4 regions of the Shewanella sp. K8 genome follow, and region 1 is predicted to be linked to each of the others. Evidence: predicted binding sites of a transcription regulator. Region 1 holds the regulator's gene; each other region holds the start of a gene.
The links. The regulator sigma-54, encoded in region 1, starts transcription at its own class of promoters, with help from an activator protein. The targets are predictions, from matches to a motif close to GTTGGCACGNNNNTNGNNT.
Positions count from the first base shown of each region.

Region 2: glnK (P-II family nitrogen regulator) is a predicted target of sigma-54. The motif match lies at 2,421-2,439, and genes of this name have one in related genera.
Region 3: ON072_RS05500 (YccF domain-containing protein) is a predicted target of sigma-54. The motif match lies at 2,989-3,007, and genes of this name have one in related genera.
Region 4: ON072_RS11930 (TorF family putative porin) is a predicted target of sigma-54. The motif match lies at 5,379-5,397, and genes of this name have one in related genera.

Region 1 is NZ_JAPEHY010000045.1:5,474-13,542, reverse strand. It holds gene mgtE (magnesium transporter) at 1-95, opposite strand, end outside; gene ON072_RS19025 (HPr family phosphocarrier protein) at 179-454, opposite strand; gene rapZ (RNase adapter RapZ) at 441-1,295, opposite strand; gene ptsN (PTS IIA-like nitrogen regulatory protein PtsN) at 1,292-1,735, opposite strand; gene hpf (ribosome hibernation promoting factor) at 1,738-2,025, opposite strand; gene ON072_RS19005 (RNA polymerase factor sigma-54) at 2,057-3,520, opposite strand; gene lptB (LPS export ABC transporter ATP-binding protein) at 3,616-4,344, opposite strand; gene lptA (lipopolysaccharide transport periplasmic protein LptA) at 4,341-4,874, opposite strand; gene lptC (LPS export ABC transporter periplasmic protein LptC) at 4,861-5,421, opposite strand; gene kdsC (3-deoxy-manno-octulosonate-8-phosphatase KdsC) at 5,418-5,969, opposite strand; gene ON072_RS18980 (KpsF/GutQ family sugar-phosphate isomerase) at 5,969-6,946, opposite strand; gene ON072_RS18975 (calcium/sodium antiporter) at 6,976-7,938, opposite strand.
Region 2 is NZ_JAPEHY010000039.1:24,052-32,120, forward strand. It holds gene ON072_RS17945 (hypothetical protein) at 154-525, opposite strand; gene ON072_RS17950 (ammonium transporter) at 774-2,024, opposite strand; gene glnK (P-II family nitrogen regulator) at 2,035-2,373, opposite strand; gene ON072_RS17960 (hydrolase) at 2,675-3,217, shown strand; gene nrfA (ammonia-forming nitrite reductase cytochrome c552 subunit) at 3,311-4,714, opposite strand; gene narQ (nitrate/nitrite two-component system sensor histidine kinase NarQ) at 5,030-6,739, shown strand; gene ON072_RS17975 (response regulator) at 6,732-7,361, shown strand; gene ON072_RS17980 (YacL family protein) at 7,417-7,791, opposite strand.
Region 3 is NZ_JAPEHY010000007.1:15,366-23,434, forward strand. It holds gene ON072_RS05480 (mechanosensitive ion channel family protein) at 1-549, opposite strand, end outside; gene ON072_RS05485 (hypothetical protein) at 1,063-1,236, shown strand; gene ON072_RS05490 (hypothetical protein) at 1,551-1,787, shown strand; gene ON072_RS05495 (1-aminocyclopropane-1-carboxylate deaminase/D-cysteine desulfhydrase) at 1,789-2,763, opposite strand; gene ON072_RS05500 (YccF domain-containing protein) at 3,075-3,482, shown strand; gene ON072_RS05505 (alpha/beta fold hydrolase) at 3,549-4,325, opposite strand; gene ON072_RS05510 (M14 family zinc carboxypeptidase) at 4,318-5,346, opposite strand; gene ON072_RS05515 (substrate-binding periplasmic protein) at 5,399-6,163, opposite strand; gene ON072_RS05520 (cytochrome-c peroxidase) at 6,510-7,499, shown strand; gene ON072_RS05525 (AMP-binding protein) at 7,563-8,069, opposite strand, start outside.
Region 4 is NZ_JAPEHY010000019.1:64,016-72,084, forward strand. It holds gene ON072_RS11890 (TraB/GumN family protein) at 1-414, opposite strand, end outside; gene ON072_RS11895 (hypothetical protein) at 462-773, shown strand; gene ON072_RS11900 (GGDEF domain-containing protein) at 892-2,625, shown strand; gene ON072_RS11905 (DUF3016 domain-containing protein) at 2,622-3,146, opposite strand; gene ON072_RS11910 (hypothetical protein) at 3,429-3,734, shown strand; gene ON072_RS11915 (DUF4240 domain-containing protein) at 3,741-4,250, opposite strand; gene ON072_RS11920 (hypothetical protein) at 4,370-4,765, shown strand; gene ON072_RS11925 (HU family DNA-binding protein) at 4,938-5,210, shown strand; gene ON072_RS11930 (TorF family putative porin) at 5,477-6,169, shown strand; gene rimK (30S ribosomal protein S6--L-glutamate ligase) at 6,193-7,098, opposite strand; gene ON072_RS11940 (putative bifunctional diguanylate cyclase/phosphodiesterase) at 7,180-8,069, opposite strand, start outside.

The sequences.
Region 1 (8,069 bases):
TCGCGCACATGCACGAACATACCACTGCTAAGAGCTTGGTTTAGTTGAGTAAGACGTTGTTCTGTCAGCTCTTGGTCGAGCGCTTCTATTGGCATGCAGTTCCCCCTGTGATGCAAAGCGAGGATATGTTACCTCAATACAGGGGGGTTATAGAAACAAAGAGTGCAGCACTAAGGCTTTAGCTGGCTTCGTCGAAACGGGCGTTGATCAGGGCGCAGATAGCGTCCATCGCGGGTTCGGCATCCGGGCCTTCGGCGATGAGGCGAATACTCTTGCCTTGGCCGGTTTCCAGCATCAAGAGCCCGAGCACACTGGCGGCCGAGGCTTTTTTCTCGCCTTGGATTAGGGTGATATCGGCTTCGAACTCGCTGGCCAGCACCGCCAGCTTAGTGGCGGCGCGGGCATGCAGGCCCAGCTTATTGACTATGGTGACTTCCCGTTCAACCTTTGCCATTACTCAGCTCCCGGTGACGGGCCTGTACCTTGTGTTTGCTGTTGCCAAAACGCTTGGCGAGCTGCTCAGCGACATAGACAGATCTATGCTGGCCGCCGGTGCAGCCTATGGCTATGGTGAGGTAACTGCGGTTGTTGCGTTCCAGGTGCGGCAGCCAGGTTTCCAATAGATTTTCTATCTGCCAGATAAACTTGTTCACCAGTGGCTGGCGGCTGAGAAACTCCTGCACAGGTTCATCCAGCCCGGTCAGTGGCCTGAGCGCCGGCTCCCAGTGAGGGTTGGGCAGAAAGCGCACATCAAACATGAAGTCGGCTTCCTGGGGCATACCATGCTTAAAGCCGAACGACTCGAAGTTGATCACCAGTTCTTTATCGACGCTGCCAAGCAGAATTTCCCGCACTGTGTCACTGAGTTCATAGATGTTCAGCGCCGAGGTGTCTATGTAGTGATCCACCAGTTTCGACATGGGTTCCAGCAGCTTGCCTTCGAGCTTGATGGCGTCCTGTAGTGAGACTTTGCTCTTGGACAGGGGGTGCAGTCTGCGGGTTTCGCTGTAGCGCTTCAGCAGCACTTTATCGGAGGCGTTGAGAAAGAAGCTGGTCAGTTGGGTGTTTTCCGGCAAGGCCGCCAACTGTTGTTCCAGCACCTTTTCCTGATCCGGCATATTGCGCACATCTATGCTGATGGCGACCAGATCATTGCTGCCACGGAGGTTTTCCAACAGGCTGCCAATCATGGGCAGGGGGAGATTATCCACACAGTAGTAACCCAGGTCTTCGAGTACCCTGAGGGCAACGGATTTTCCGGAACCGGAGCGGCCTGAGACTATGGCGAGTTTCATCCTGTGATCACCTGATAGAGTTCTGTTTCGTCGCTGGATTTTCGCAACTGCTTGAGTATCGCCTTATCGCTGAGCTTTTCAGCCATGGCGGATAGGGTACTCAGGTGTTGCTGACATTGATCTGCGGGCACCAGGAGGGCGAACAGTATGTCCACCGGCTGGTTGTCTATGGCATCGAAGGCGATAGGCTCTTCGCATTTGACCAGCACGGCAATCGGCTCTGTAATGTCCGGTAGTCTGCCATGCGGAATCGCAATACCATTACCTATACCTGTGCTCCCCATCTTTTCGCGGGCCAAAAGGCTTTCAAAAATCGCTTGAGAGGAAAGGGTGGGGTACTGGGCGCTGGCGAGATCGCTAATCAGCTCCAGTACCTTTTTCTTACTGCCCGGAGTGGCACAGGTAGTGCACTCCGGCCGCAGGATGGTACTCAGTTCCATCGTTAGTGTTTTGTCAGCTTTTCTTTGTGTTTAATGACCTGACGATCCAATTTATCAATCAGAACGTCGATGGCGGCATACATGTCGGCATGTTCAGAAGTTGCATAGACTTCGCCGCCTGTGAGGTGGATCTTGGCTTCGGCTATCTGTTGCAGTTTTTGTACATTGAGCACAACGTGCACATTATTGATCTGTTCGAAATGGCGTTCAAGTTTAGAAAACTTACTTTCCACGTAGTCACGCAGTGAGTCGGTGATCTCGATATGATGTCCTGTCAGGTTGATTTGCATAGAAAGATTCCTCCAATTTCCAACTGTGGATTTATAAACTCTTACGCTGGTTCGACGGTGGTATCATCATAGCCTCGCGATACTTGGCTATGGTGCGTCTTGCAACGTTGATTCCCTGTTCTGCCAGAAGTTGCGCCATCTTGCTGTCGCTCAAAGGCTTCTTCTGGTTTTCCGCTGCCACGAGCTTCTTGATAAAAGCCCTGATCGCCGTGGAAGAGCATTCTCCGCCATCTTCGGTGCCGACATGGCTGGAGAAGAAGTACTTCAATTCAAATATTCCCCTGGGGGTATGCATATACTTTTGAGTGGTGACCCTGGAGATGGTCGATTCATGCATCTCGACCGCCTCGGCAATATCGTTGAGCACCATGGGTTTCATGGCCTCTTCACCATATTCAAAAAATCCCTGCTGGAACTGCACTATACAGTTGGCCACCTTGAGCAGGGTGTCGTTGCGGCTCTCCAGGCTCTTGATAAACCATTTGGCTTCCTGAAGATGACCACGAATAAACTGGCTGTCTGATTGACTGCGGGCGCTACGGGCCATGGCAGCATACTGCTGATTGATCCCGAGTTTGGGCATACAGTCCGGGTTGAGTTCCACTACCCAGCGGCCGTTTTTCTTCCAGACGCTGACATCAGGGATCACATATTCCTCGTCCATCGGCTGCACCAGCAAGCCGGGGCGGGGATTGAGACTCTGGATAAGGTTGATGGCGTCACGCAGCTGATCTTCCTTGAGCTTGGTCTTGCGCATCAGGGTGCGGAAGTCGCGGGCGGCAATGAGATCCAGGTGTTCGTCAATCAACAAGCGGGCGTCGGCCAGATGCGGGGTGTCTGCGTTGAACTGTTGCAACTGGATCAGCAGGCATTCGCGCAGATCTCTGGAGGCGATGCCGACAGGATCGAAGTGCTGGATCCGCTTGAGTACTGCCTCGACTTCATCGAGCTCAATCTCAGGGTTGCCCATGGCTTCGAGGATCTCCTCTGTGCTCTGGGTCAGATAACCCTGCTCGTCGATGGCATCAATAATGGCGGTGGCAATGGCGTCGTCGGTATCGGAAAACGGGGTCAGGTTCTTCTGCCATTCCAGATGTTCATAGAGCCCTTCGCTGGTTTCACCCTGGAAGGGCATATCATCTTCACGGCCCATGGCCGGCCCCGAGGCACTGGCGGCGGTAAAGACTTCGTCCCAGGTGGTATCCATAGGTAATTCATCCGGCATAGACTCATTGTTCAATGCCTCTGAGGTTTCTACCGTGGAACCATCTTCCTGCTTGGCGCTCAACTCGCCGGCGTCGTTTTCCTTGTGGTTGTCGTCGATAGCGTCATCCTGGTTGTCCTCGGCCATTTCCAACAGAGGGTTGGCTTCCAAGGCTTCCTGGATTTCCTGCTGCAGCTCAAGGGACGACAGTTGCAGCAGGCGAATAGCCTGTTGCAACTGAGGTGTCATGGTCAACTGTTGACCCAGTTTGAGCTGGAGTGACGCTTTCATTATACCGCTAATCCCTACTCGTTATTTTTCAAGGAAAAAATTCAATAATAACAAACTATAATACCCGGAATTGCCACCGGAAGACATGATCCTAACTATAGCCTGAATTGTTCGCCTAAGTACACAGCGCGCACTTGCTGGTTGTCCAAGATTTCAGCGGGTGTGCCCTCGGCGATCAACTGCCCATGGCTGACTATGTAGGCTCGCTCACAAACGTCGAGTGTTTCGCGAACATTGTGGTCTGTGATCAGCACCCCCAAACCGCGGGATTTAAGCTGTTCGATGATTTTCTTGATATCGATAACTGAGATGGGATCCACACCGGCGAACGGCTCATCCAGCAGAATGAACTGTGGATTGGCGGCCAATGCCCGGGCGATTTCCACTCGGCGGCGTTCTCCGCCGGAGAGGGACATCCCCAGGCTGTCACGTATGTGGGTAATATGGAATTCTTCCAGCAACTGTTCGAGCTGTTCCTCGCGCTCGTCGCTGTTGAGTTCTTTGCGGGTTTGCAGCACGGCCATGATGTTGTCATGCACCGACAGCTTGCGGAAAATACTGGCTTCCTGTGGCAGGTAGCCTATGCCTTTACGGGCTCGCAGGTGCATGGGATCCAAGGTCAGCTCGTCGTCGTCAATGAAGATACGGCCCTTGTCACTCTGTACCAGCCCAACCACCATATAGAAGGTGGTGGTCTTGCCAGCCCCGTTGGGGCCCAGCAGCCCCACGATTTGGCCGGTATTGACCGACAGGCTGACGTCTTTGACGACGTTGCGTTTCTTGTAACTCTTTGCCAGATTCTGTGCCGTCAGGGTGCTGGTCATTGCGGCTCCTGCTGCTGTTCTTTCTTATTGAGATCCTGATAGTTTTCCGGCTGGATAACAGTGGTTACCCTGTCTTGGCCTTTGCCGCTGCTTTCCGCTTCCAGCTGCTGCTTGTTGATGTCGTAGACTATCTTCTCTGCGGTCACTTCGCTGCCGTCTTGTTCTACTTTGGCCTGGCCCAGCAGGGTCATGATACGACTGTCTATGTTGTAGTGGATCTCTTTGGCCTTGGCACTGGCCAGACGGCCGTCTTCCAGTTTCTGGGTATAGGTAGCGGGTGAGCCCTTGGCCACCAGGATCCGCTCGCCACTCTTGTCTTCTGTGTAAGCCGTGAGTTCATCGGCCAGCAGTTTTAAACTGCCCTGGGTGACTGTGACAGGCCCGCCGTATACCACACGCTTGTTTTTGATATCGGCAAACTGATTAGCGGCGCTGATCTCTACTTTTTGCAGCAGATCTTCTTCAATGGCCACCGCCGACAGGCTTGTGATGCACAAGAGGGCACCGATAAAAAGCTTACTTGGTTTCATAGGTTCCTTTCACCTGACTGGTCAGCTTCACTTGCTGAGCATTGAGATCGGCGTACAGGCCGGATCCCTTGATATTAAAGTCTTTGCCTTCGATCAGGATCTCGCGATCTGAGGTCATGATCATGGTGTCCAGATCCAGCTCCACATAACTGGTTTTCAGGCTCTGGATCGGTTCATTGGGGCTAATGGCGTCGATGATAACATTATTTTCAAGTACCACTCGGTTACTCTTGCGATTGAGCCTGCCTTCGTTGGCAGACAGACGCCACTGTGCCTCGCCCTTGTCCGGATAGACCAGATAAACCGGTTGGTTGAAGAAGGTCTTTTCACTGGCTTCATAATGTTCCATGTGCGCCGCGGCGACCCTGCTGGCGACATTGCCCTGCTCGTCAAAGTTGACCGAGCGCAGGTCATCGGCGACAAAGTCCGGCCGCACCACATCCACAGGCGCCTCACTCTGTTGAGCGTTGCGCTTGTTCTGCACCTGCCAGTAAAGGATAAGTGCAGTGGAGAAAAACAAAATAATGGCCAGGGTGACCCTATTCATATACTCATTCCGTGGGCATTTTCAAATTTGTCCTGACTGAGCAGGATAAGATCCGCCAGCTCCCGGAGTGCACCATGGCCGCCGGCAATCTGAGTGACCATGTGGCAGTGCTGCCTTACCCAAGGATGGCCATCGGCTACGCAAACCGCCAGCCCCACTTGCTTCATCACCGGCAAGTCGACAATGTCGTCACCTATATAGGCCACTTGTTCAGGCTCGAGGTCATAGTGCTTAAGCAGCGCCTCATAGGGCTCCAGCTTGTTGTCTATGCCTTGATAAATCTTGTCTACCCCCAGGGCCGTCATGCGGTTTTCGACTATCTGGGACTTGCGGCCGGTGATCACCGCCACTTGAATGCCGCAGGACAGCAGCGAGCGCACCCCATAGCCATCGCGGGTATGGAAGGCCTTCAGCTCTTCGCCACTGTTGCTCATATAGATGCAGCCATCGGAGAAGACACCGTCGACATCACAGATAAGCAGTTTGATTTTGGCGGCTCTTTGCCAGTTATCTTCGCTTATGGGCCCGTAAAATCCTTGATGACTCATCAGATAACCCCCGCCTTGACCATATCCAGCATATTGAGTGCTCCAATCGGCTCATTGGCGCCATTGATGACAATAAGACCGTTGATGTCATTCTCGTCCATCACCTTCAGTGCCTGCGCCGCGAGGATATTGTCACCACTGGTGATGCAATCACGGGTCATGACATCGCTGATTTTGGTGGTACGCAGGTTGACCCCGGCGTCTATGACACGTCTCAAATCACCATCGGTGAAGATACCCACGAGTTGTTTCTGTTGATTGACCACGGCGGTCATGCCCAGGCCCTTCTTGGAGATCTCATACAGGGCGTCGGTGATACAGATATCTTCTGTGACCAGCGGCAGCTCTTCGCCTTTGTGCATCACATCGCCGACCTTGAGCAGCAGCTTGCGCCCTAAAGCACCGCCGGGATGCGACAGGGCAAAGTCATCTTTGGTAAAGCCCTTGGCCTGCAACAGGGCGACCGCCAGGGCATCACCCATCACCAGGGTGGCCGTGGTGCTGGAGGTCGGCGCCAAGCCCAGCGGGCAGGCTTCTTCAGGCACCTTGATGCACAGATGCAGCTGCGCCAGCTTGGCCATGGTGGATTCGGGCTTACCTGTCATGGAGATCATAGGGATCCCCTGGCGCTTGATGACGGGCATCAGGGTGAGAATTTCGCTGGACTCGCCCGAGTTGGAGATAGCCAATACGATATCGTTTTCACTCAACACCCCCAGGTCGCCGTGGCTGGCTTCGCCCGGGTGAACGAAGAATGCCGGGGTGCCCGTGCTGGCGAGGGTGGCAGAAATCTTGTTGCCTATATGGCCCGATTTCCCCATCCCCATCACTATCACCTTGCCGCTGCAGTTGAGGATCAATTCGCAGGCTTGGGCGAACTCGGGGGAATCAACAAACTGGTACAGGTTATCCAGTGCTTGTTTCTCGATATCTATTACTCTGCGGCCCCATTGGCGCAGTTGCTTAGCTTCTGCCATAGTTGTCTCTCGTCTTTTGCCCTTCATCGCTAGTGGGATTGAAACAGGCTGTATTGATAGCCGATGAAGCTTATCAGTAGTAAGGCACCGTGCCAGCGTTTGAGTTCACGTTGTTTGCCTGTGCTCAGCACCAGGAGTGCCAGGGCACAACTGGTGCCCAGAACCATATAAAAGTCGCGTCCGGCCGCCGCGGCATCGATTACCCCCGGGGCGATAAGGCCGGGTATCGCCAGTACCGCCAGTATGTTAAACAGGTTGGAGCCGACAATATTGCCTATGGCCAGGTCGTCCTCTTTCTTGAGTACACCGGCCACACAGGCCGCCAGTTCCGGCAGGCTGGTGCCTACGGCAATGATGGTCAGACCGATAACCAGATCAGATAGTCCAAAAGACTTGGCGATGCCTACGGCACCGTCCACCATCCAATCCGCCGACAGCGGCAAGAGTACCAAGCCTATTATCAACCATAGTACCGCCTTGGCGGTGGGCACATCTTTGGGGATCTCGGCATCAGCTTCGTCGGCGAGTGGATCCTTGTTCTTATTGGTCAGTGCATGCCAGATAAGATAGCCCATCAGGCCGAAGAACAGCGCCAGTAAAATAACCCCTTCGCTGCGGCTAAGATACTCATCGTGCAGGAAGTAACCCGCCAGCACTGTGGCACCCAGCATCATGGGGATCTCCCGCTTCAGGGTCTTGGAGCTGACGGCAATAGCCCCGAGCAGGGCGGTCAACCCCAGGATCAAGCTGACATTGGCGACATTGGAGCCCAGCACATTACCCACGGCCGTATCCGGCATACCGGCCATAGAGGCGCTGGCGGCAACGAACATCTCTGGGGCCGAACTGCCCATGGCCACTATGGTCAGTCCTATCAACATGGGGGGTAACCCCAGGTTACGGGCAAAAGCCCCGGCGCCATAAACGAATTTATCGGCACTCCAGACCAGGACGGACAAGCCGGCGAGCAGCAAGAAAATATTGAATAACATGCAGTAAACAAAGCTACGGATTCTGGCGTGCATTTTCGCCGTATTTGCTACAAATTGAAAGTATCACGGCGCGATACTATTGATTCAGTTGTGCGCTTATCCTCAATTGCGTACAATTTATCGCTTATCTT
Region 2 (8,069 bases), on a different contig from region 1:
GCGCCAGAGAGAGCACGAGTGAGAGAGCCGGAGAAAGCGCTTGAGAAAGTGCCTGAGAACATAGGGCCTCCTGAGTTAAGGCTTCTTTACTGAAAGCTTAAGTCAGACTGGCCACTCCTGCCGCGCCAAAGGGTGACAAAATGTGAATATCCCCTAGTTCAAGCCTTCATTTCCGGGAGCGATAACTTCGGAACCCGGCTTGGGGATCCCTATATAGAGCTGCTGTTGCCGGTAAAGATAGGGGCGATAAAAATGGCCATCGCAGGAAAAGTAGCGATAGGGGCGCATGTAAGGAACACATATGGCAGGTAGGCTGCGCAGGATCTCCAGTTGTTGCTGCGAGCGCAGTAGTTCCTGCCACTCATGCTGACGCAGTAATTCATCCCTGACGGCAAAGGCATCGAAAGGCTCACTGGCATCACGAACCACCACTTGACCTGCCTCGGCATTGCCGAGCCACAGCAAGGTACTGCACAAAGTGCAGAGAAAAGTACCGGTCAGCTTCATTACACTGAGAGTCTTCATCGCCATCCCCTTAGGCTCCAGGCTGTTTCTGCTTTCAGTCTGCCCCCAAGAGCGTCTGTCATCAAGCGCCATAGCCCCAAAATGCGCTTTTCCTGGCCGACTCCCGCCAAGCCAGGTAACAACAAGGCCGGTAACCCCAAAGCCAGCTCTAACCAAAAGCCACCTCACAAGAGATGGCTTAAAGATTAAGGAAGCTTGCTTGATCTCTCAAGAACACTCATGGCCTCTCAGTTGGCGTTCTTGGCTTATCAATTGGCGTTCTTGACAGTCACAAACTCAGGATAGGCATCGATACCGCAATCCGACGCGTCCATACCGTTGTACTCTTCCTCTTCGGTCACCCGGATCCCCATGGTCACTTTCAAGGCGCCCCACACCAGCAATGACGCCAGAAACACCCAGGCAGAGATCACCGCAGCGCCAAACAGTTGCCCTGTCACACTGGCATCGGCATTGGACAGAGGCACCATCATCAAACCGAAGAAGCCGGCGACCCCGTGCACCGAGATAGCCCCGACAGGATCATCTATCTTGATGCGGTCAAAGCCCACGATGGAGAACACCACCAAACCGCCGGCTACCAGGCCTATCACACCCGCCATCGGCAGAGAGGGCGACAATGGATCGGCCGTGATAGCCACCAAACCAGCCAAAGTACCATTGAGTATCATGGTCAAGTCGGCCTTGCCCCACACCATCTTACAGACGATCAGTGCAGATACCGCGCCGAAGGCCGCCGCCGAATTGGTGTTGACGAAGACTTTGGCCACGGCGCTGGCATTTTCAGCATCAGAGACCAGTAACTGAGAACCACCGTTGAAACCAAACCAGCCCATCCAGAGGATAAAAGTCCCCAGGGTTGCCAGCGGCAGGTTGGATCCCGGGATAGGGTTAACCTGGCCATTGACGCCATATTTACCTTTACGGGCCCCCAGCAGCAAGACACCGGCCAAGGCTGCGGCCGCACCGGCCATATGCACTATGCCGCTACCGGCAAAGTCGACAAAGCCGGCTTCGGAAAGGAAACCACCGCCCCAGGTCCAGTAACCTTCCACTGGATAGATGACTGCCGTCATTACCAGGCTGAATGCCAGGAAAGCCCACAGGCGCATGCGCTCAGCCACGGCGCCGGAAACAATCGACATGGCTGTAGCCACAAATACCACCTGGAAAAAGAAATCAGACTCCAGCGCATGGTCGGCGTCGGCAGCTTGAGCTCCTATCAAGGTGCTGATGCTCGGCAGCCAGCCGCCCTCGCCATTGTCCACATACATGATGTTGTAACCCACAATCAGGTAGGTGATACAGGCGATTGAATAGAGACAGATGTTTTTGGTGAGTATCTCTGTGGTATTTTTGGAACGCACCAACCCGGCCTCCAGCATGGCGAAACCCGCCGCCATCCACATCACCAGCGCGCCGGAGATCAGAAAGTAAAAGGTGTCCAGCGCAAAACGCAGCTCTGTGACCGTAGTACCCAATTTGCTCAGTTCTTCCATCTTCTCCCCCTTACAGCGCTTCTGTATCTGTTTCACCCGTACGAATACGGATAACCTGTTCCAGATCTGTCACAAAGATCTTGCCGTCACCTATCTTGCCGGTATGAGCGGCATTGGTGATGACCTCCAGCAGGTGCTCAAGATTCTCCGCCTTGGTGGCTATCTCGAGCTTAACCTTGGGCAGAAAGTCCACCTGATACTCGGCTCCCCGATAGAGCTCTGTATGCCCCTTTTGTCGGCCAAAACCTTTGACTTCGGTGACCGTCATCCCCTCAATGCCTATGCCCGCAATCGCTTCGCGGACATCATCAAGCTTGAACGGCTTAATGATTGCGCTGACTAATTTCATCCAGACCTCCAGAATCGCCTTGCTGTATTGGTGTTATGCCAAAAGCAATTCAAGCATCAGGCCAAAATGTTAATTTTTTGTTTTATAAAGAGTTAGTTTTTACGGACCAGGTTAAGAGCTGCAGATATGCACCAATTAAGTGCAAGTAAGGCTTGGGCGCACAAAAAAAGCGCAATCATCTACGACCTAAGGCCTATTGGCTTAAGCCCTGTACTGACGTTAACTGAATGTCCTGTCGTTGACTGGAGAGAAAGAAGGACTCGTTTGCACCTGTCCTAAGACCAACCTAAAGGAGAACAAGATGTTAAAAGCGGAAGAATGTGTGCTGGTCATAGTGGATGTTCAGGGCAAACTGGCGCAGATAATGGACAAGAGTGAACAGCTGCATCAACAACTGGCCATGCTGATAGAAGGCACGGCTTTGTTTGATATCCCAGTGCTCTGGCTGGAACAGTTGCCGCAGAAGCTCGGCCCTACTACAGAGTCGCTGGCTGCCCTGCTATCCAAGACCACTTCGCCGATTGCCAAGCATCACTTCAGTGGCTGGCACTGCCCGGCGTTCCGTGAGGCACTGTTGAGCACGGGCCGCAAACAGGTACTGCTGGCCGGGATAGAGACACATGTCTGTGTCTATCAAACCTGTGGTGATCTTATCGAGCAGGGTTTCTATGTGCACTTGATAGCCGATGCCGTCAGCTCCCGCAGTGAAAGCAACAAACGCTTGGGAATAGAGATGATGAAGCAGCAGGGAGCCAGGCTCAACAACAGCGAGTCTTTACTGTTTGAACTGCAACATCAGGCAGAAGGTGAACGCTTTAAGGCTCTGCTTAAGCTGATCAAATAGGCCTGTAATCCTTCGCTGGCTACCACTGCTGGCTTGTAAGATAAAAAAATCCCCGCGGTGCGGGGATTTTTCATTTCGCTATGTTAACGACTGTTACTTGTAGGTTGCTTCACGCTTCTTGGCTTCAGCATCCCACTTAGGCAGAACATTTTTCTTGAAGTCTTCCTTGTCGGAAACCATCTTCTTCATGTCCATACCCAGAGCAGCCTGAGCCTTGGCCTTGGTGGAGATATCAGGCAGAGCGACAGGCTCAACGATACCTTTCTTGGCCAGCAGCTGCGCCAGTTTCACCCGGGCATTGGCAGCCTTGTCAACCGCAGTACCCAGTACCCGCAGCGCTTCATCAGGAGCGTGAGCCGCGACACCGTGAGAGGCGATAGCATAATCCCAGCGCCATTGAGCATGACGGATATCAGTCAGGATTGGCTTCATCTCGGCTTCTGTCGCACCGGCTTTCCAGGCGGCAGCAGCTTCGAAGTGTGCCTTGACGATTTGATCTTCAGCCTTCAGCTTCAGCTCTTTAACTTTGGCTTTACGCTCGGCAGTCAGGTTCTCCATAAACTCTTTGCTCTGTGTGTGGCACTGAGCACAGGTTTCTTCGAAGCGGTCGAAAGGATTACCCACTTTGTGATCGGTGAACTTACGACCCTTGTCGTTGGTTACTTTCGGCATGTGACAGTCAACACAGGTCACGTTGTTCTTACCGTGAACCCCCAGCTGCCAGGTTTCATAACCTGGGTGCTGTGCCTTCAGCATAGGAGTCTTGGACAGAGCGTGAGTCCAGTCGGCAAACTCGATGGCATCGTAGTAAGCTTCCATGGACTCCACTGTAGTGCCTTGATCCCATGGGAACTTAACAAAGCCCTTACGGCCTTCCACTTTCTCAAAGTAGTATTCTACGTGACACTGGCCACAAACCATGGATTGCTTGTCTTTGCGGGAAGCCTTATCAAATGGCGTACCCAGGGTCTCCATGGCGCGCTCGGCAAAAGGACGGCCCAAACGCAGCTTAGGCGAACCTTTCTCGTGACAATCGCCACAACCTATGGCGTTAACCACTTCAGGGCCACCTTTGGCCCACTTGCCGGTGAAGTAACCATCTTCACCTTGCTCTTCAATCAGGCGAGGTACATCCGGGCTCTTACAGCTCCAGCAAGCCATTGGCATTGGGCCATCTTCGGCACTCTTTGGCGCACCGGTACGCAGGGTGTTGCGCACATCGGTCACGGCATAAATGTGGCCACGAGGGGCATTGTAGTCCTTGGCGAAACCATAACCGGCCCACAGGATCACCAGGTTGGGATCTTCTGCCAATACGTCAACAATTTCAGAACTCTTTGCAGTGTCATGCCAACTGGCATACTGATTTTTGAACTTGTCTTTGTAGACTTCGTTGCGAGGCTCGGTCTTGTCACTCGCAAACGCACCGGCAGCCATTACGCTTGCCGCGACCAATGCACTGAGTGCAAAGGATTTTTGGCTTAATTTTTTCACCATCTCATCTCCGTGTTACTTTATCGTTATTTGCAATAACCACGACATCTCCAAGGTCAAAAGTAGCCGCTTGAATACGCCAAAAATATACCTCTTAGGGGGTATCCGGGGCGAAGTTTGCGCCAGATCAAAATGTGAAGGCGATGTTGTTCACATTTTTGTACTCTTGTTAATGTATTCAAGCGCTGGCTAATGTAGAACTCTGAGACCCAAGTCCTTTTTTATTCTCGACAATCTTATCGGCGCGTTTCCTTTCCGATAATCGAGAGTAACGCTGCAGGGACTGAGGAAACCTTAGCAAAAGTGAGTGAATATTTCATGAAACGAGGCAGTTTGACCTCTACCATTTTAGGCTTAATGCTGACCCTTATCCTGCTCTCAAGCGGTCTGGCCACTTTTGCCATTATCAATCTGTCTTACAGCCTGGGAGATGCCAGGGCGATCAACGCTTCCGGCTCACTGCGAATGCAGAGCTACCGGCTGATGTTTTATGCCAACTCCGGCAGTGAAGAAGCGCTGCAAAAAATTCGCGAATTTGAAAACACTCTCTACTCAGATGCCTTGGTACGCTCGATGGACTGGTCATCGCCGGCCAGGCTCGGGCAGCAATACCAACTGGTGATCAGCAAGTGGAAGGTCATGAAGTACTACATAGAGCAGGAAGACTCGCGCAACTATGCCTCCTCGCTGAAAGACTTTGTCGATACCATAGATTTGCTGGTATTGGAGATGGAGCACCATGCCGCCTTCAAACTAAGATTGCTGGCCGTCAGCCAGATAGTGGGCTTGGGGTTAATGCTGTTGATTGCCTTTATCGCCGTGCGCTTTACCAAACGCAAGGTGGTGGTACCGCTGCAACAGATGATGGAATCGGCCAACACTATTTCCAAGGGTAACTTTGCCGTCGAAATGCCGAAGACGGAATATATTGAGCTCAGCGCTCTTTCCGATGCCCTCGACAGTACGGCTCAGGAACTGGCAACTCTCTACGGCAACCTGGAAACTCAGGTGAAAGAGAAGACCCTGGCTTTGACCCGTGCCAACCGTGAGCTCAAGTTTCTTTATGACAATCTGGTGTTGCTGCATTCGGGCAAACTCAATTTCGAGGTGATGCGGCAGTCGCTGCTGCAACTCAAGGAGTATGAGCACCTGCAACATCTGCGGCTGATTATTCAGCAGGATGAAGATGCCATGGAGGTAATCGCCACCGACGAGGATATCTGGCCGCAATCCGGACAGACCATGCAGTTTCCGCTCAAATTTGAACAACAGGAACTCGGCTTTCTGGAAGTGATAGGCGAGCACGATATCAATGTGCCTCTGTTTGAAAACTTCGCCATCATGCTGGCTCGCTCGATAGTGATTCACAACGCCTCCGAACAACGCCAACAGTTGGCCCTGCTGGAAGAGCGGGCGGTTATCGCCAGGGAGCTGCACGATTCTCTCGGGCAACTGCTGTCCTTCCTGAAAATCCAGATAAGTTTGCTGCGTAAAGGCCTCGACCAGAGCTGCAAAAGCCCGGCGGTGACCCAACAGCTCGAAGAACTCAATGAGGGGGTGACCACAGCCTACGCCCAGCTCAGAGAACTGCTGTCTACCTTCCGCCTGACCGTTAAAGAACCCAATCTCCGCAACGCCCTCGAGGCCATGCTGGAGCAACTGCGCAGCCAAACAGACACGGAGCTGGAACTCAGCTATCGCCTGCCGCCGCAGTTACTGGCGGCGCACCAACATATTCACATTCTGCAGCTCACCCGAGAAGCCACCCTCAATGCCATTAAACATGCAAATGCGAGTCGTATTTGTATCAGCTGCGAAAAGAACTCTGATAACATGGTGGTTATCAGTGTCGAAGACAACGGCATAGGCCTGGCGCATATCAAGGAAAGGGATCAACATTTCGGCATAGGGATAATGCACGAACGAGCCAGCCGCCTCTCGGGTATGGTTGAATTTTCCAGCAATGCGTCGGGAGGCACCAGTGTTGTCCTGACTTTCCCACCTCAGCAGGAGCCACATCATGGGTAAACCTTATTCAGTTCTGGTAGTCGATGACCATCCCTTACTGCGTCGCGGTATCTGTCAGTTACTGGCATCCGATCCTGACTTTAGTCTCTTCGGTGAAGCCGGTACCGGGCTCGACGCCTTGGCGGCTACCGCCGAAAACGAGCCGGACATTATCCTGCTGGATCTGAATATGAAAGGCATGACGGGTCTCGATACCCTGAACGCCCTGCGTCAGGAGGGAGTCACCTCCAGAATCGTTATCCTGACGGTTTCCGATGCCAAACAGGATGTTATCCGTTTGCTGCGAGCCGGCGCCGATGGTTACCTGCTCAAGGATACCGAACCCGATCTGCTGCTTGGGCAGCTGAAAGAAGCCATGTCCGGCCACCGAGTGATCAGCGCCGAAGTGGAAGACTATCTGTTTGAATTGAAAAATGCCGCCGACGAAGAAGCCTGGCTCGACAGCCTGACACCAAGAGAGTTGCAGATACTGCAGCATCTGGCTGAAGGCCAGAGCAACAGGGTGATCTCCGAAGAACTGCATATCAGCGAAGGCACGGTCAAGGTGCATGTCAAAAACCTGCTTCGCAAGGCCAATGCCAAGTCCCGCACCGAAATGGCTGTGCGTTATCTCAACCGTTAAGCCACGAAAAAGGGACGCCACTGCGTCCCTTCTCATTGCTGCCAATGCCGCTTGTTCAGCGACTCTGGTGCAGAAAGTCACACCAACTCTCAAGCACATCCTGAAAGTCTTCCAGGCCGCACCAGGCTTCTGACTCGGCATCATAAAGGGAGAGGGACTCATCCAACTCCTGACTCTCACCGAATTCGAGCACATTGGCGTAAACCCGCACCTGCTCCTGATCCAGTTGCAGCGTCAGATCCTGGCCAATCAACTGCCATTCGCGAATGCGCCCTGACTGTAAATCCGCCAATGCCTGTTTGACCTGAGTGCAGATCTCGGCGTTATCCGCCAACTCTTCAGAGAACCATTGCCCCAGTACATGATGCTCCATACTGAAGCGGGCCATTGCGGTTCCCGTCAGTGAATTGCGCCGAAATTCGTATTCCATGGTGCCACTTCTTTTGCTGTAATCAAACCTATCCTAATTTTAACCCAGAGCCCAGGGGATTGCCCATAGTTATGCCTGGGCTTTACTTTCTATCGTAATATCATTCCCTATAGATGTTTGACTTGCTCAGAACTGTGTCAACCATTGGGGTTCAAGCCAGATTGGCGATGGCATAGTGATGCTACGGTGAGACAAGTTGGTGTAGTCATCTGGTGGCTGACAAGCTCCCCAAGGTCGAGTTGAAAAAGCACGTATGCGGCGCAAGCCAATGTCGCTTT
Region 3 (8,069 bases), on a different contig from region 1:
GTGCTCAATAAACCACTCCACCACAGGGCCATAGCCCAAGGCCTGGTAAAGTTTTGGGAGCTTGGCAACCGTGGCATTGGAAACCTTCCACAGACTGCCGTATTCAGAGCTAGGCACCCGCTGCAACAGGAGCTGATAGGCCTTTTTTTCGGCTTCCAAACGGGCAAATCCCTCCCGATAGGCGGGCAGCTTGTCGTCGGTTTTGCCCTCCGGGGTATCATCCAGCTCTTGCGGGTTGAGCCAGAGATTACGCTCGATAATCGCCAGCAACTGCCTGGCATAGAGCGGCCCCTGCTCCGCTGTCATGCCGGTGGGAAGAAAACGCAGATCCAGATACTCGGCCGCGGTTTGGTAATCCCCGTCTTTGGCGTATTGCATAAAGCCCTGCAGGGCGCCTCTGGGGGTATCCCTGAACAAGGGGTCGCGATAATCATAAGCCGCTGCAGCACTTTGCTCGCTTGGCGTTTCCGGTGCAGGTTCGGCCGCCGGACATAACCCAGGCCAGAGCAACAGAATAAATAATCCTATGCCAATCAACACTCTATTCATTAACGCGCTCCTTGCCACTATAAGATAAAGTACCAATCCATCCGGTGTAAGCACTTCAAGCTGTGTTCAAGCCAGAGTACACCAGGGAGCTATTGGCACCTTTAGCAAAAAAGAGTAGCAGAAACATGTAGTTCCGGATATATCGGCTCAGTATTTATACTGCTTGACTTATAGCCAACTGTCGATATAATTGCCGACGATATTAAGGTACCCTCAGCTCGTCCCATCTCGCTCCAGGCCGCTTAAGTAAATTCGTTCAGTTAACAATTCCTGAGTTTAATTGAAATGTCACACAGCTGTGGTGAACTCTGTGCTGCGGCGATGGTCTGATGTTCTACTGACACCCGGAGTGTCTGTATGCACTTCAGTCTGTCGGGGGCTTGATAAAGGCTGACAAACTGGGTACATTCAATAGTCAACCAACGCATCTTTCGCAATAAATGCTAAGGATTTTCTATAGTTAAGATTGTATACGCCAATATCGGCGCTAACAGAAAATAAGGAGTGTGGCCTATGTCATACAAAGTAAACGGACATGAAATCACAGTAAATTTCCCTGTAGATTCAATTTCCATCAACAAAAACTCAATCGCCTTTACCGACAGCAAAGGCAAGAAGAAGCAAACCTTCTCAAAGCGTACAGAAACCCTCAAGTTTATGAAGTGGTTGCTGAGCGCCAATAAGTAAGACTGTCGAAATACCCACTCGATACCCCTATCCTCTCACTGTATCGAACGCTCAGGCAGATTGGACTGTTATCCAGCAGCAATCGGGTAGAACATCACATTTGGTCAAGGCCTTTTCCCGTGATCCCGGGAAGCAGCCTGACCAAATGGCGATAAACAGTAAATCAAGCGCCAGATCATTCTCCAACCCTTCCACTTGAATTAAGCTGATGCTTAACAAACTTATCTGTCGGTGTTGCCTTGAATCAATCCATCACAGCCACTAAAAGCAGAGCGACTAAACCCGGCTCCATTAAACCGAATACCACGGAAGCGATGCGCTCATTGCTTAGCGAGATCCGGCGCTGTATTCCACTGGACTTGCCGGAAGCCAGCCTATGCGGCGGGAAATGCCTGGGTTGCTCCAAGAAAATGCTGGAGATGTTGGACACTGAGGTATGCTTTTGGGAGTCCCGTCTCGATGACGAGGTGCCTGGGCTTGCCGATCTCAAATCCTTGCAGCGCTTGGCTGAGCGCACTCATAAGATCCTCAAGCGCAACCAGCTGGTCTGAATCAGCCGTATTTACGCCTGTATCTGGGAAGCATGGACTCATTGCCAAGGAGCCCCCCCTGATGCAGATACAATACCTGGCTGTGGCCCTCACGTCGCAAGAAGTCGAGCAACACTTGCCAGCCGAGCGGATCGTACAAGAGCTCAAAGCGGATACCGCTTTGCTCCAGTTCTTGCCAAAGTTGGTAAAACTCGGGGTAACACTTGCCAAAATGATACTTGCGTTCGGGTGTAACAATAGTTGGATGCAATGCCTCATCGGGCGATAACTCAAGCAACTGGGTCTTGAGGTAACTGTCTCCGCCGACCACGGCGCAAGTCAGCACTTCAATATCAGCCTGTTGCTCACAAAAATACTTCTGTAGAAACAGTGCCGTTGTACCTGTCCCCGATGGCAAAAACAGCTTGAGGTTATGGGTAGCCTGTTGCTGCTGCCACTGTAAAATCTCGGCGCCCAACTGAGCCACGCCGTATTCGGCATAACTACAGCGCCCCCCTTCGGGAACAAACAGGCTGTGCTCACACTCAGGCACAATATGCTGCCTGACAAAGTCCTCCAGGGTCATGCCGGTCATCAACTCGGCCTTGGGCGTATTCTTTACAGCAATCACCCGTGCGCCCAATTCCAACGCGGCGCGATAGTTACCCAGGGGTTGCTGCTGCAACCATTCCGGCAGGTGATCCACATAAAAGTCCAGCTGCCAACCTTTGAGTTCGGCCAGCGCCGCCATAGAGTAGAGTGAGTTGGCCTGGGCCGAGCCATAACCTATCAGGCGCTTGATACCGGGAAAGTCGTGGTCGAGGAAATAACGGAACTTGCGCGCCTTATTACCACTGAAACTGGGATGAAGCAGATCATCGCGCTTGATAAACAGCTGATGACCTCGAAACTCAAAGGCTTGAACTGGGGTTTTATCCAGTTTGAAATCGGTTAAAGACATGGCACTGGCGATATATTTCAAGGCTAAGGTGTGCAAGGGATGGCTATTGTATGTGTTTGCCGCCAAGGAGGACAGGATTCAGGCCACAAATCCTCACAGGCACCAGTTGGCTTTATGCCGACTAAGTGATGGCTTGGAGGCTAATCCATTGCGGCTCCCCTCTGTGATGATTATCGCCACTTATTGGTATAAATCACCAATCGCCGCCATCCTCCTAGGCTCAGAAATAGCAATATCCAATATTATTCAACAGGTTATAATTATGGCATGCTTCTAGCTAATAATCGAAATATCCAAAGCTTTACAGCAAAACTGTGTGGCTGATCCGCCATTTAAAGGAGCACTCAATGGCTATTTTGCGTCTTATTTTTAATATTGCCTGGTTTATTCTTGGCGGCTTTGTCATGGGACTGGCCTGGTGGTTTGTCGGCTTACTCTGTTTTATCAGTATCATAGGTATCCCATTCGGCCGCGCCTGCTTTGTCATAGGTGAACTGGCATTCTGGCCCTTCGGTCAGGAACATATCAGCCGCGACAGGCTCTCTGGCCGCGAAGACTTGGGCACCGGCGCCCTGGGTATGGTCGGCAACATTATCTGGTTCCTGCTGTTCGGGATTTGGCTGGCGATAGGCCACCTGACCCACGCCCTGGCCTGCTTTGTCACCATCATAGGCATACCTTTTGGCATTCAGCACCTAAAACTGGCCTTGCTCTCTTTAACGCCCATAGGCAAGACAGTGGTCGCCTCTCATTAATCACAAAGCCCAGGTCGGAATAGCTGACTCGTTTTCGACCTGGGCTCAGGCTTTACCCAAACAAGTCTAAGGCGTTTGTCGACTCAAACGCTGCACCAACTCCAGCAATAACTCAGGCCTATCCAGCGCCACATCATGCCCGCAGCGGCAAAAAGGAATCGGCTTTTGCCGATATTTGGCCGCCAGGCGAATGCTGCACTTAGGCGAAACCAGGCGATCATCACAGCCATAAACAATGGTTGCCGGCACCCACAGCTTAGCCGGGGAGCGAAAGCGGGCCGAGGCAACAATTTGTCGCAGGCCATTGGCGAGTGTGGTTTTGGCCTCAAGCGCCAGTTGGCTCCAGAAACGGCACAGAGACTTGTCTTTGGCATGAGCAAGGCTGGTAAGCGCAAGAATCGTCGCCTCGCGCCATTGAATGCCCTCGCCTTTGACTCTAGCGCACAAGGCTCGTAGCAGGGCTTGCAGCCGAAATCTCTGATACCAAGGCGAAAGATCGGCGGCGCTGCTGTTGAGCAATAACAGCCCCTCAAGCTGAAATCCCTTTTGGCGGCCGGCTTCAGTGTCATTTTTCCCGGCAAGTGTCATGGCCACCATGGCGCCCATGGAGATAGCCAATATTCGGCATTTACCCACCTTGCGCCGTAACAGTTCATCTGCAACAAAGTCGGCATAATCCTGAATATCCCAGGGACTGGTATCCGCCACCCTATCGCCATTTCCAGGCAGATCGATGAGCTCCACCCTAAACCCCGCCGCCAGCAGATTATCGGCAAAGGCCTGCCAATGACGTTTATCGCGCATCAAGCCGCGGATCAACACCCAGGTTTGCTGCTCAGTCATGACTTGGTTTCTCCGCCGCTTGTGGATACCAAAAGTTTCGTGCCTGATAATCCAGGTGATGCCGATGAAGTTCAGGCAGTTGCTCCAGTACCTGAGCATACCCCACATCGAGCAAGAACTGCATCAGGGTAAAGTGGCGCCGTAAAATACGCTGCAGCCTGTGCTGCTTTTGAGGGTTGAAATAACCGGAGAAACGCAGCAATTGCCTGGGGTTCTTTTTGACCCAGGCCCAGGAGCCCATTTCCAGCGTTAAGGGCAGGAAAGGCACTTGGGGGTTACAACTGACCAAATAATCCCAAATATCACCGTGGGTGCGATAGAAGCGACTTTGGGGCGCAATATGATAGTGACAATGATGGGGGTAGCTCATTTCGAACAACTGCTTTAGATGATACACCTCCCCCAGGCGGGCAAAAGGCGTGTCCTTACAGGCAAAGGGAAACCAGATATGATCCACCAGGCCAAAACCTGAGTGAGCATCGAGCACAATCAAGCTGCTGCCGCGGGCCATAAGTTCATTACTGTAGTCAATAATCGCCTTGGTCTCGACTTCCAGCTGACTGCTGCGGCCCCGATACCAGGGAAGATGGCGGGAAAGCCGTTGACCGCCGACCATAAAAGTCACTGAGCCGCGGGCATCTATGGGAGCATTGCGCATCAAATCGACCCCGTTGCCATTGGCGCGGGTTCCCCTGATAAGGCCGATGGGATTCAACACAGGTACAAACGCCAGCCGTATCTGGGTTAACATCAACTGCAGATGCTTATCCCAGCTGCAGCGGGTCAACAGGCTGCCAAGAAGCGCCAGTATCACCTGGCTGCCGATACGTTCAACCCCGTGAACACCGCCGACGAACAGCACTGTGGGCACCCTGGCGTTTGGGTTCCCCAGTTCCAGCGCCCGCACATCGAGCGACTTACCGGCAAAGCTGACTTGGGCCAAAGACCTGGCGTTCAAGTGTTGCTGGTATTTATGCTCCAGTTCGGCAAGCAGTTCAAGCTCATAGGCACTTTCTGTCACAGACCCGTCCATCTGGGGTAAAGTGCTCAATTTAACCGCTTTGGATGACAACTCAATGATACTTTAAGTGTTGCTCCAATATGCTCTTGGCATCAATTCGGGCCAATCCCTGGTCGAAAATATCCCGCCAACGTTGCCCCTCTTCGGAATTTCGAAAAGCCACCAGCAAGCCCTTGCTGGCCAGCAATTGCCGATTCAGTTTAAGCTTGCCTTCCAACTCCTCCATCCCCTTTTGCCGCAGCAGGTAACGATAAACATTGGCGTCGATCACCACGGCATCAATTCTGGCGGCCGCCAATTTGCGAAGGTTTTGTTCATCGGAATTGGCCAGCTCAAAGGGTTGCCGGCCTGAGTCCATGGCCCGGTCCAAGCTCTCGGTATTAACATAGCCCTTTACCACTCCGAGCTTGTAACGCTGCAAGTCCTGCAACTGTTGCCAGCTCACTGGCCGCTGGGATTGTTCCACCAGTGCCAATTGACTGAAGCCAAAGGGCTTTGAAAAAATAAACTTATCGCTTTGGTGATAATACTCGGGAAAGTAACCAAGATAGGGTGAACCAGGCATGTCTGCCAATTTAACCGCCCGGCTCCAGGGGTAGAAATTGACTTTGAGGTCATGGCCCATGGCGGCGAGTGCTGCCTTGACCACGGCAACACAAGCCCCTTGTTGTTCCAGCATCTGACCAGTGTAGGGTGGCCAATTAAGCGAGCTCAGTTGCAGAGTATCGGCGCGAGCCACAGGGCTGCCACTATAAAGTAACAACAGGAGGACGAACAGCGCGGGCCGGCCGAAAAAGGTGATTGAGGTTCTTGCCATAGTATCACTCCGTTTGCCAAGGCCAATCCCATAAGCATTCAGGAAGTTAACAGAGTATAGCTTGTCGATGTCAGTCAGCCACAGGCTCTAATAAGCGCTGCCAGGAAGATAAAAGTATCGCCCTCAGCACACTTTTACCCAAAGCGTGATGCAGGATGAAAATGTGAGAAAAGTCGATTCAGACAAGATAGCTAAAGCAAGAGGTAAAAACCGCGGCAATCATCACAAAAAATCCATCTAAATCAACGATGGAGCCAATCGATATTAACAGCTGTCAAAGCCTCTATCCCATCACTATGATAGACAAATAACCATACACAAAGTAAGCCTATTAGAGGTGATAGCAATGAGATATCAAGCACTGGTCATGGCTGTAACGGCAGCCCTCGGGATGACTGCGGCTCAGGCGGCTGAGCCTATCGAAATTATCAAGCCGGTGAAAATCACCGAGCCGGAAAAGGTCGAACTCGGGAAAATGCTTTACTTCGAACCCAGATTATCAAAATCCGGGTTTATCTCCTGTAACTCATGTCACAACCTTTCCATGGGAGGGGTCGATGCCCTGCCAACCTCAATCGGTCATGCCTGGCAAGAAGGTCCTATCAACTCGCCTACCGTATTGAACGCCGATTATATGTTGGCACAGTTCTGGGATGGCCGCGCCAAAGATCTCAAGGAACAGGCCGCAGGTCCTATAGCCAACCCTAAAGAGATGGGCTTTACTCATGAGCTGGCGTCCGAAACCGTTGCTTCCATGCCGGCTTACCGTGCCCGCTTCAAGCAGGTTTACGGCTCTGAAGAGGTCAATATCGACAGGATCACAGATGCAATTGCCGCCTTTGAAAAGACGCTGGTGACCCCCAACAGCGCCTTTGACAAGTATTTGGAAGGCGACAAAAAGGCCATCAGCGCCGAAGCCAAAGCGGGTTATCAGCTGTTCAAGGACAAAGGCTGTGTCGCTTGCCACAATGGCCCGGCGGTCGGTGGCACCATGTATATGAAGATGGGACTCATCAAGCCTTTCCACACGGATAACCCTGCCGAAGGCCGTAAGGGAGTAACAGGCAAGGAAGCTGACAAGATGGTGTTCAAGGTGCCGACTCTGCGTAACATTGAACTCACCTACCCCTACTTCCATGACGGCAGCGTCTGGAACCTGGAAGAAGCGGTCAACACCATGTCGGATATCCAGCTGGGCCAGAAGTTGACCGAAAAAGAAACTCAGGAAATGGTAGCCTTCCTCAAGTCGCTGACCGGGGAACAGCCCAAGGTTGAACTGCCGATTCTGCCGCCATCCAATAAAGATACCCCAAGGCCGGTTCCTTTCGGCAAATAATTCATAACCATAGAGAAGCGCCGCATTGCGGCGCTTCTCTTTTACTGTTGCGGTTTAAATGACTCAGCCATTGATATCCCGGTGCAGCTCTTCATACATCAGCTCACGCATGCGGAACTTTTGAATTTTACCGGTAACTGTCATCGGATACTGCTCAACAAACTTGATGTAACGCGGCACTTTGAAATAAGCCACCTTTTCGGTCAGGAAGTGACGGATTTCATCTTCAGTGACAGTACTGCCGGGGCGCATCTTGATCCAGGCACACACCTCTTCACCGTATTTTTCACTCTGTACCCCGAATACCGCGGCATCCTGAATATCCTGATGAGTGTAGAGTTTCTCTTCAATCTCCCGCGGATAGATGTTCTCACCGCCCCGGATAATCATGTCTTTGATGCGGCCAACTATCTGCACATAACCTTCGCTGTCCATCACCCCGAGATCGCCAGAGTGCAGCCAACCATCCTTGTCTATGGTGGCTTGGGTTTTGGCCGGATCGTTCCAGTACCCCAGCATCACACAGTAACCTCGGCTGCACACCTCACCCGGCTGACCTACAGGCACTAT
Region 4 (8,069 bases), on a different contig from region 1:
CAGCTCCACGAAGCGCTGCATACTGATCTGTACCGACTGCAACCAGGGGGACATCATCGCCAATTGCCGGCACAAAGGCTTGCCGCCACAGTATCCCTGCAGCAGCGTCTGGGTTTCCTCATCAGGTGTTGCGGCCTTCAAGCCATACTTTTGCAGCAACTGCTGCGCCGCAGGATCGCGGACATCGGCTTCCAGCACCAGAGCACCGGCGTGGCGATAGGCCTGCTCTATCTGGTTTGGCAGTGGGTAGAAGTCGGCCTTGCCGACATGCACTGAGCCCATGAGAAAAGCCGTCTTACCGGCAAACTCCAACTGATGGAAAGGCGGCTTGTCGCCATCTCTTGCTTGGGCCATACCGCTTAAAAGCAAGCCACATCCGAAGAAGATCCACAGCAGTCGACTTGTTGCGCGCATCCCTGTTCCTTATAATTTCAGCCAAAGTTCACCAGTTAGAGGCTGTTATGCCATACACCAAGGTCATTGAGCAACTGAAAGCCAATCTGCAGACCGCTTACCGTCAGGCTGTCGATGCCGATAACCGTCTGGATCAGCTGCAACAGGCCGGCCATGGAAAGTTTTCTGCCGTATTCACCCAAGAGCAAGGCTTTACCACATGCAGTAATCGCTTCCTCCCTTATGTGCAGGAGCTGGCACAGGCGGTAGCGGATCTTGAAGCCGAAACGGCGCCCACCCCGGAACAGCTGGAGGCGCTGCTGCCGAAACTGGCGGTCTTGCTGCAGACGCTGCAAAAATTTAAACAGCAGAGTAAGTAGCAAGGGTTCAAACTGCAAAATCCCCCCGATAAGCCGGGTCAAGTCCGGCTTTGTCATCTTAGTGTCACTTGCAACACCTAGACTCTATCCGATTTGGGGCCTGGTGAGGTATTGCAGTTTGATGGCCATAGACAGGATTGCTGAGCTGAGAAGTGTGTTGGATAAAGAGGATATCACCGCACTGTTTCAGCCGATTATCAACATAGACAGCAACAGTATTCATGGCTTTGAAGCCCTAAGCCGCGGCCCTATCGGCAGCAGCGTTCATTCTCCATTTCATCTGTTCAGTACCGCCGAACGACTGGGGCGCCTCTCCGAGCTGGAGACCTTGTGCCGCCGGGTCTCCATAGCACAATTCCAGCAAAGACAACTGCCGGGCAAGCTGTTTATCAATATCTCCCCCAAGGCACTGCTGGATCCAAGTCATCCCAAGGGGCAAACACTCAAACTCTTGCAACAGTTCGGCATAGCACCATCCAATGTGGTCATAGAGCTGTCGGAACAATACCCGGCCGATGACATAGATCAGCTCAAAGCCTGTCTGGATCACTACCGCAATCAAGGGTTTCTGACCGCACTCGACGACCTTGGCGCCGGCTACTCAGGCCTGCGCCTCTGGTCAGAACTCTCGCCCGACTATGTCAAAATTGATCGCCACTTTATCCATCAGATAGATAAGTTTCCGGTTAAACAGGAGTTTGTCCGCTCCATCATAGAACTGTGCCAAAGCCTGACCTGTAAAGTCATCGCCGAGGGCATAGAGACAGAAGCCGAGCTGACGATACTGCGTCAGCTCGGGATCACCTATTGTCAGGGCTTTTTGCTTGGCAGACCCGAGGCGCAACCTGATAGGCAACTGCAGACCCGCTATCTCGCCATTCGTCAGCAGGAACAACCGAGATACAACGAGGCAGCAGAGAGCCTGTGCCATCAGGCGCAAACCTGCTGCTCTGATACCGAACTCAAGCAGTTGAGCGAACGCTTTCTCTCCCAGCCGGAGCTTCAGTGCATAGTGGTGCTGGAGCAGAAACATCCCTTGGGGCTGGTCTATCGCCATCGACTGATGGAGCTGTTTTCCCGGCCCTATGGCCGCGCCCTTCATGAGCACCAAGCGGTCACAGAGCTCATGGACAAAGATGTGCTTATGGTCGATGCGGCCACGCCGCTGTCGCGGGTGAGTCAAAAACTCACCGCCAAGCCTGGTACCGAAATAGCGCAGGAATTCATTATTCTGCGTCAGGGCGACTTCATCGGTCTGGGCCACACCCGCGAGCTGCTGCAGCGCATCACTGAACACAGAATACAGACGGCGCGCCACGCCAACCCATTGACTGAATTGCCCGGGAATGTGCCCATTCAGGAAGAGCTGCAACGGCTGCGCAAACTGCGACAGCATTTCTATCTGGCCTATTTTGATCTATGCCATTTCAAACCCTATAACGACATCTACGGCTTCAGTCGCGGTGATGAAGTGATAAGGGCAGTCGCTGGCCTGCTCAGACAATACGGCAAGGCGCAATTTATCGGCCACGTGGGTGGGGATGATTTCGTAATGATAGGCACAGAGCCGCAACTGCTCGGGGTTTGTCAGCAAATATTGGCAGAGTTTGAACAGGGCAAGAGGCAGTTTTTCAGTGACGAGCACTGGCAAAGACAACACTTGTTTGCACAGGACAGACAAGGGCAGGAATGCCTTCAACCGCTACTGCGCCTCAGCGTCGGAATACTGCCACCGCCATTGAGTCTGGACGCCAGCGAGCATGAGTTGTCCCGCTTGTGTGCACTGGCAAAAAAACAGGCCAAGCACAGCACCCAAGGGCTGTGCTTGCTGGAGATGCCGAAGACGGCTTAGAGTTTAGGCTTGAGTGTTTTCTGGAACCAGTCTTTCAGCATTCTTTCTTCATAACGGAAGCTGTCGCTGTTAATTCTGTCTACATGGTCGAGAAACTGCATATCAGTCAGCTTTTCATCGCCGGCAACGACCACCTGATCGCCTTCCAACAAGCGATAACTGAAGCTTATCTTGGGCGGATAAACGTTCTTGACTACACGTATATCGTTGGCGGTAGCGCCAAAAGTAGGCCGCACATCGCCGGCCAAATCCACGTCTGTGACTGTCAGTTCCAGCTTTTGGTTGTCTTTTAGAGATGGGGAAACGTCTTTATCCAAGGCTTTGGTCAAGGTCTCAAACAGACGTTTTTCGTAACGGGATTGCAGCTCGCTGGCAGACTTGATGTCCCGAAAATCCTTGGGTGACTGCCACTCAATTTTTACCTTACCCGACTCGGTAACCGGGTTTTCATCGACCTTGTCGGCCGCCAGCGCCGAGCCAGAAGTCAGGGCTGCAGCAAGTAACAGATATCTGATTTTCATATCAGCCTCCTTTGGGAGCGAATGTCAGTATGCATTTGGTTCAAACTCAGAGTATAAAATTTAACCTGAATCCGGGCTTAACGCAAAACTAATATGCGAACATCATCCTGTTATAAGTGATTATTTTATTTTGTTATTTTTCATAGACACCCACAAAAATGCGTTAACCTGAGTATCAATTTGTAGCAGCCCCAACAAGCTTTAACACAAGGCTGCTTGAGTCAGGCCCGAGGAAGTAATCTAATAGCAGAGCTAAAAAAACCAGTCACAACAGGAGCGCCAGTGAAATTCTCGCCGTCTTTGCTGATTACCTTGGGACTATTTACCGCCCTGGGAATTGTTCTCGTCGCCATCAATCAGGATGCCAAACCCAAGGAGCCGGAAACCTGGAGCGCCTTCATTTATACCCATGGCTTCGATTCTGGGCGTTATATCAAAGAGGACGATTTTGGCGACTATGGCAGCTGTAAGGCGTTTGCCATCGAGAAGTCCCAGGCCGCGGAGGGGGCACCTTGGGAGTGTGGCAGCTACTGCCGCTTCGACTCCCGCCGTCAGGGCTTTCAGTGTGAACAGATGCGCAACGACTAAGCCTGCTTAGAAAGGGAAACGGGCGCTGAGCTTGGGGTAAAGCTTGCGCAGTGCCTTGGGTTGATCGTTGAAACGCTTACCCTTGGGCTGACTCAGCCCCGAAGGCACAAAAGGCAACTCTTTCCCGGTACGGGTCTCGTATAGCTGGCCGGCCAGCAGATCTATCTCCTCAACAAAAGGATAAGCATAGCCATTCAGCTGCGGCCAAACTTCCAGTTCCCCCAGCGAATCCGCTGCATTGCAGGCCGCCTGATAACGCTCCTTACCCAGAGTCACCAGGAAGTTGCGAAACTCGGCAAAGCCATAATCTGAATCGACTCCGGCGATGATGTAAGCAGCTCCCCAGAGATCCCAGCTGTAACTCAGCCTGAGCTGCCGAGCAAAGTGTTTATCAAACTCTGCCAGTTCATCATCGCTAAGACCTTGCAGTTTTTCGGTCAAACGCGCCTGGAGTTGCTGTTGGTCCTGTTCGGGATAGTCGCGGCTGACCAGCTCCCAAAACTGCTCTTCTGTCATTGAGTGTTATCCTGCCAAAAATGTCGGCGGTTATTTTACCGCAAAAAGCGATTAAAATCCGGCTGGACTCCCCCCAGGGCTTTCCATAGACTTAGGCCAATTTCTCACAGGAGTCATTTATGTCCATTTCAAGACCAATACCATTGGTACTGCTTTGTATCCTCTACCTGGTACTGGCTGTGGTAGCACTGTGGCGCACCATCAGCACCGGCGCTGTGGATCTGTTTACCTTGGGAGTCATCCCTGTATTGGTAGGCATAGTAATGCGCACATCCTGGTCATTGTGGGCATTGCGTATCTATCTCTTTATTCAGACTCTGGGACTCATGGCATTTGCCACTACGGCTTTGGTTGCACTGCAGATTACGCCGCAGGATGTCAAACTGGAGCTGGCTGGGCGAAATATCCCCTTGCTGCCGCTGGCTGCTGTGTTGCTGGCCTTGCTGTTATTCCAGTATTGGGTGGCTTTTTCCGGCAGGACCAAGCGCTTTTTGCAGCAGGAAAAGTCTGACTAGATCGCACTGAATTTAAGGAAATCGGCGACCGGCTCACAATTTTGTGTCTTTTTGGTTAAAAAATAGCGGATAAAGCCCAAGAAGCCCGCTGAAAGGCCTTTTCAAGCCAAAAACCTTATGGCATGTTAGATGGGCAATAATAACTTATCGACGGAAAGAAGAGACGCTCCAGATGAACAAAACTGAACTGATCGCTAAAATGGCAGAACACGCCAACCTGTCCAAGGCAGAAGCTGCCCGCGCACTCAAGTCGTTCGAAGTAGCAGTGACCGATGCCATGAAAGAAGGAACTAAAATCTCCATCGTAGGCTTTGGCTCTTTCGAAACTTCAACCCGTGCAGCCCGCACTGGTCGTAACCCGCAAACCGGTAAAGAGATCCAAATCCCTGCCGCCACTATTCCCAAGTTCAAGGCCGGCAAGGCACTGCGTGACAGCGTCAACTAAGCCGCTTTTCACGGATGAAAGCGCCTCATATTGAGGCGTTTTTTATTGCCTGAGGTTCCCAACACTCCATTGCACAAAAAAAGTGCAGCCCGCCCCAGCTAAATGCAACATTTCCTTAACCTGCATCACACTCAAAAGCTAACCACATGTATTTAATGCCTATTTAAACTTGGCACAGGATTCGCTCATTCCGCACAGACAATAATGAGTATCTGCACCGGTCAAGCTTGCCCGGCTCCAGAACCCAAACCATCGAGGGGATGAGAATGAAACACACCAAGTTTTCACTGTCAGTTATTGCAGGTCTGTTGTTGGTGGCCGGCGAAGCCCAGGCCGCTGTATCGGGGAATATAGGTGCCGCCTCCAACTATCTGTGGCGCGGCACCACCCAGACGGATGACTCTGTCGCCATTCAAGGCGGTATAGACTATAGCCACGACTCGGGTTTTTACCTGGGAACCTGGGCCTCCAATGTCGACTTTGGTGACGATACCAGTTACGAGCTCGATTTTTACGGTGGTTACTCCGGCAGCATAGGCGAAGACTTTGGCTATGACATCAGCTATCTCTACTATGGCTACCCGGATGCCGAAGGCGATATCGACTTTGGTGAGCTGGCTCTGACTCTCAGCTGGAAGTGGTTTGAGTTGGGTTATGCCAAGGTGGTTAACGCCGGTGATGACGTGGCCGCTGCGCCACTGGATAACAAGGATTTGAGCTATATCCACGCCGGGTTCAGCTATCCCATCACGGAAACCGTGACGCTGACGGCACACTATGGTTATTCAGACGGTGATGTGGTGCAGAGTTGGTTCGGGGTTTCCGACTACGCCGACTACCACTTGGCCATCAGCAAGGAAACCGGCATAGGCTCAGTCTCCTTTATGGTGGCCGATACGGATCTGCCGGACGACGATGCCAAGATAGTGCTCAGCTATGTCTATGAGTTCGAATTCTAAGGATGGGAAAGCCCGAGGCGCAATCAGGCGATGACAGGACGATTGCGTTTACGGGCGGCAACCATTTTTTCGATATGCTCCACTATCGGCTCGGCCACCTTGATACCTGTGGTCAACTCTATACCTTCAATACCCGGAGCTGAATTGACTTCAAGCACCAAGGCGCCACGCTCGGAGCGAAGAATATCCACCCCGGCAACAGCCAGCCCCATCGCCTTGACCGCATCAATGGCTGTCTTGCGCTCCTGAGGGGTAATCTTGATTTTCTCGGCGCTGCCGCCCAAATGCAGATTGGATCGAAAATCCCCCTCCGGGCCCTGACGTTTCATGGCCGCAACCACCTTGTCGCCCACCACAAAGCAGCGGATATCACTGCCGTTGGCTTCTTTGATATATTCCTGCACCAGAATATTGGCCTTAAGCCCCAGAAAGGCTTCAATAACGCTCTCGGCGGCCTTTTTAGTTTCGGCCAGCACCACGCCTATCCCCTGGGTGCCTTCCAAAAGCTTTATCACCAGCGGCGCACCACCCACCATGGCGATGAGATCAGGAATATCATCCGGCTTGCTGGCAAAACCTGTGACCGGCATACCCACCCCTTTACGGGAGAGCAACTGCAGTGCCCGCAGCTTATCCCTTGAGCGGGCTATGGAGATAGAGTCATTGGCAGCATACACCCCCATCATCTCGAACTGGCGCACCAGGGCACAGCCATAGAAAGTCACACTGGCATGGATCCTCGGGATAATGGCATCAAAACCGCTGAGTTCCTCACCTTCAAGATGAATACTGGGCTGCACCGAGTTGATGTTCATATAACAGTTGAGTGGATTGATCACCCTGGCCTGATGACCACGTCCCTCACAGGCTTCCACCAGCCTGCGGGTAGAATAGAGCTCGGGAAATTGAGAGAGAATACCGATTTTCATGTTTGAGTGATCCGCCAAAGAGTTATGGCCCAGCAAAAGAAGTGGCATCTTTGACTATCCCTTGCCAATAGGCAAGTAAAATCAAACATCCCCCTCGGCCAGCAAAGGTAAAATATGCTGGGTTTCAAAATCCTGGGGCTGAATCGGCCGACAATAGAGATATCCCTGCAGCAGGTTACAGCCCCGTTCACGGCAAAACTGCGCCTGCGCCTCGGTTTCTATGCCCTCGGCCACTGACACCACGTTAAAGCCGTTGGCAAAGTTGATCAAGGCCGACAACAGACGCTTGCCGCGTTCATCCTGTTCGACCGAAGCCACAAAACTCTTGTCGATTTTCAGCACATTGATGGGAAAGTACTTGATGTGCTCGAGGGATGAAAAGCCGGTGCCAAAATCATCCAGAGAGAAAACAACTCCCAGTGCAGCTATCCGCTCCAGTACCTTGGCCAGCTCCAGCGGTTCCTCTATCAAGGCATTTTCGGTGAGCTCCAACTCCAGCAGCGAAGCCGGCAGCCCGGTTTGCTGCAATACCCTGACTATGGTCTGATACAGGGTTTCACGAATGATCTGCGACGGTGACAGGTTAACCGCCACAGATAACTGCTTGCCTACCGGAGCCAGCATGGCCAGCCACTCGACGGTTTGCGCGCAGGCCTGTGCCAACACCCACTCGCCTATCTCATCTACCAGGCCTATCTCTTCGGCTATCGGCAGGAAACTGTCCGGCGCCAGCAGGCCATCTTCCGGATGTTGCCAGCGCAGCAAGGCCTCCATTCCCAATAGCTCACCGGAAATCGCATCGAATTTCCCCTGATAAAAGACCCTGAATTCATCGCGCTCCAGCGCGGTTCTCAGGCCCATCTCGATGCGGTTGCGAAACCTGACTTCTCTGGCCAACTCTTCGGAATAGAACTGGATCTGGTTGCGGCCCACCTTCTTGGCGCGATACATGGCAATGTCGGCACACTTGA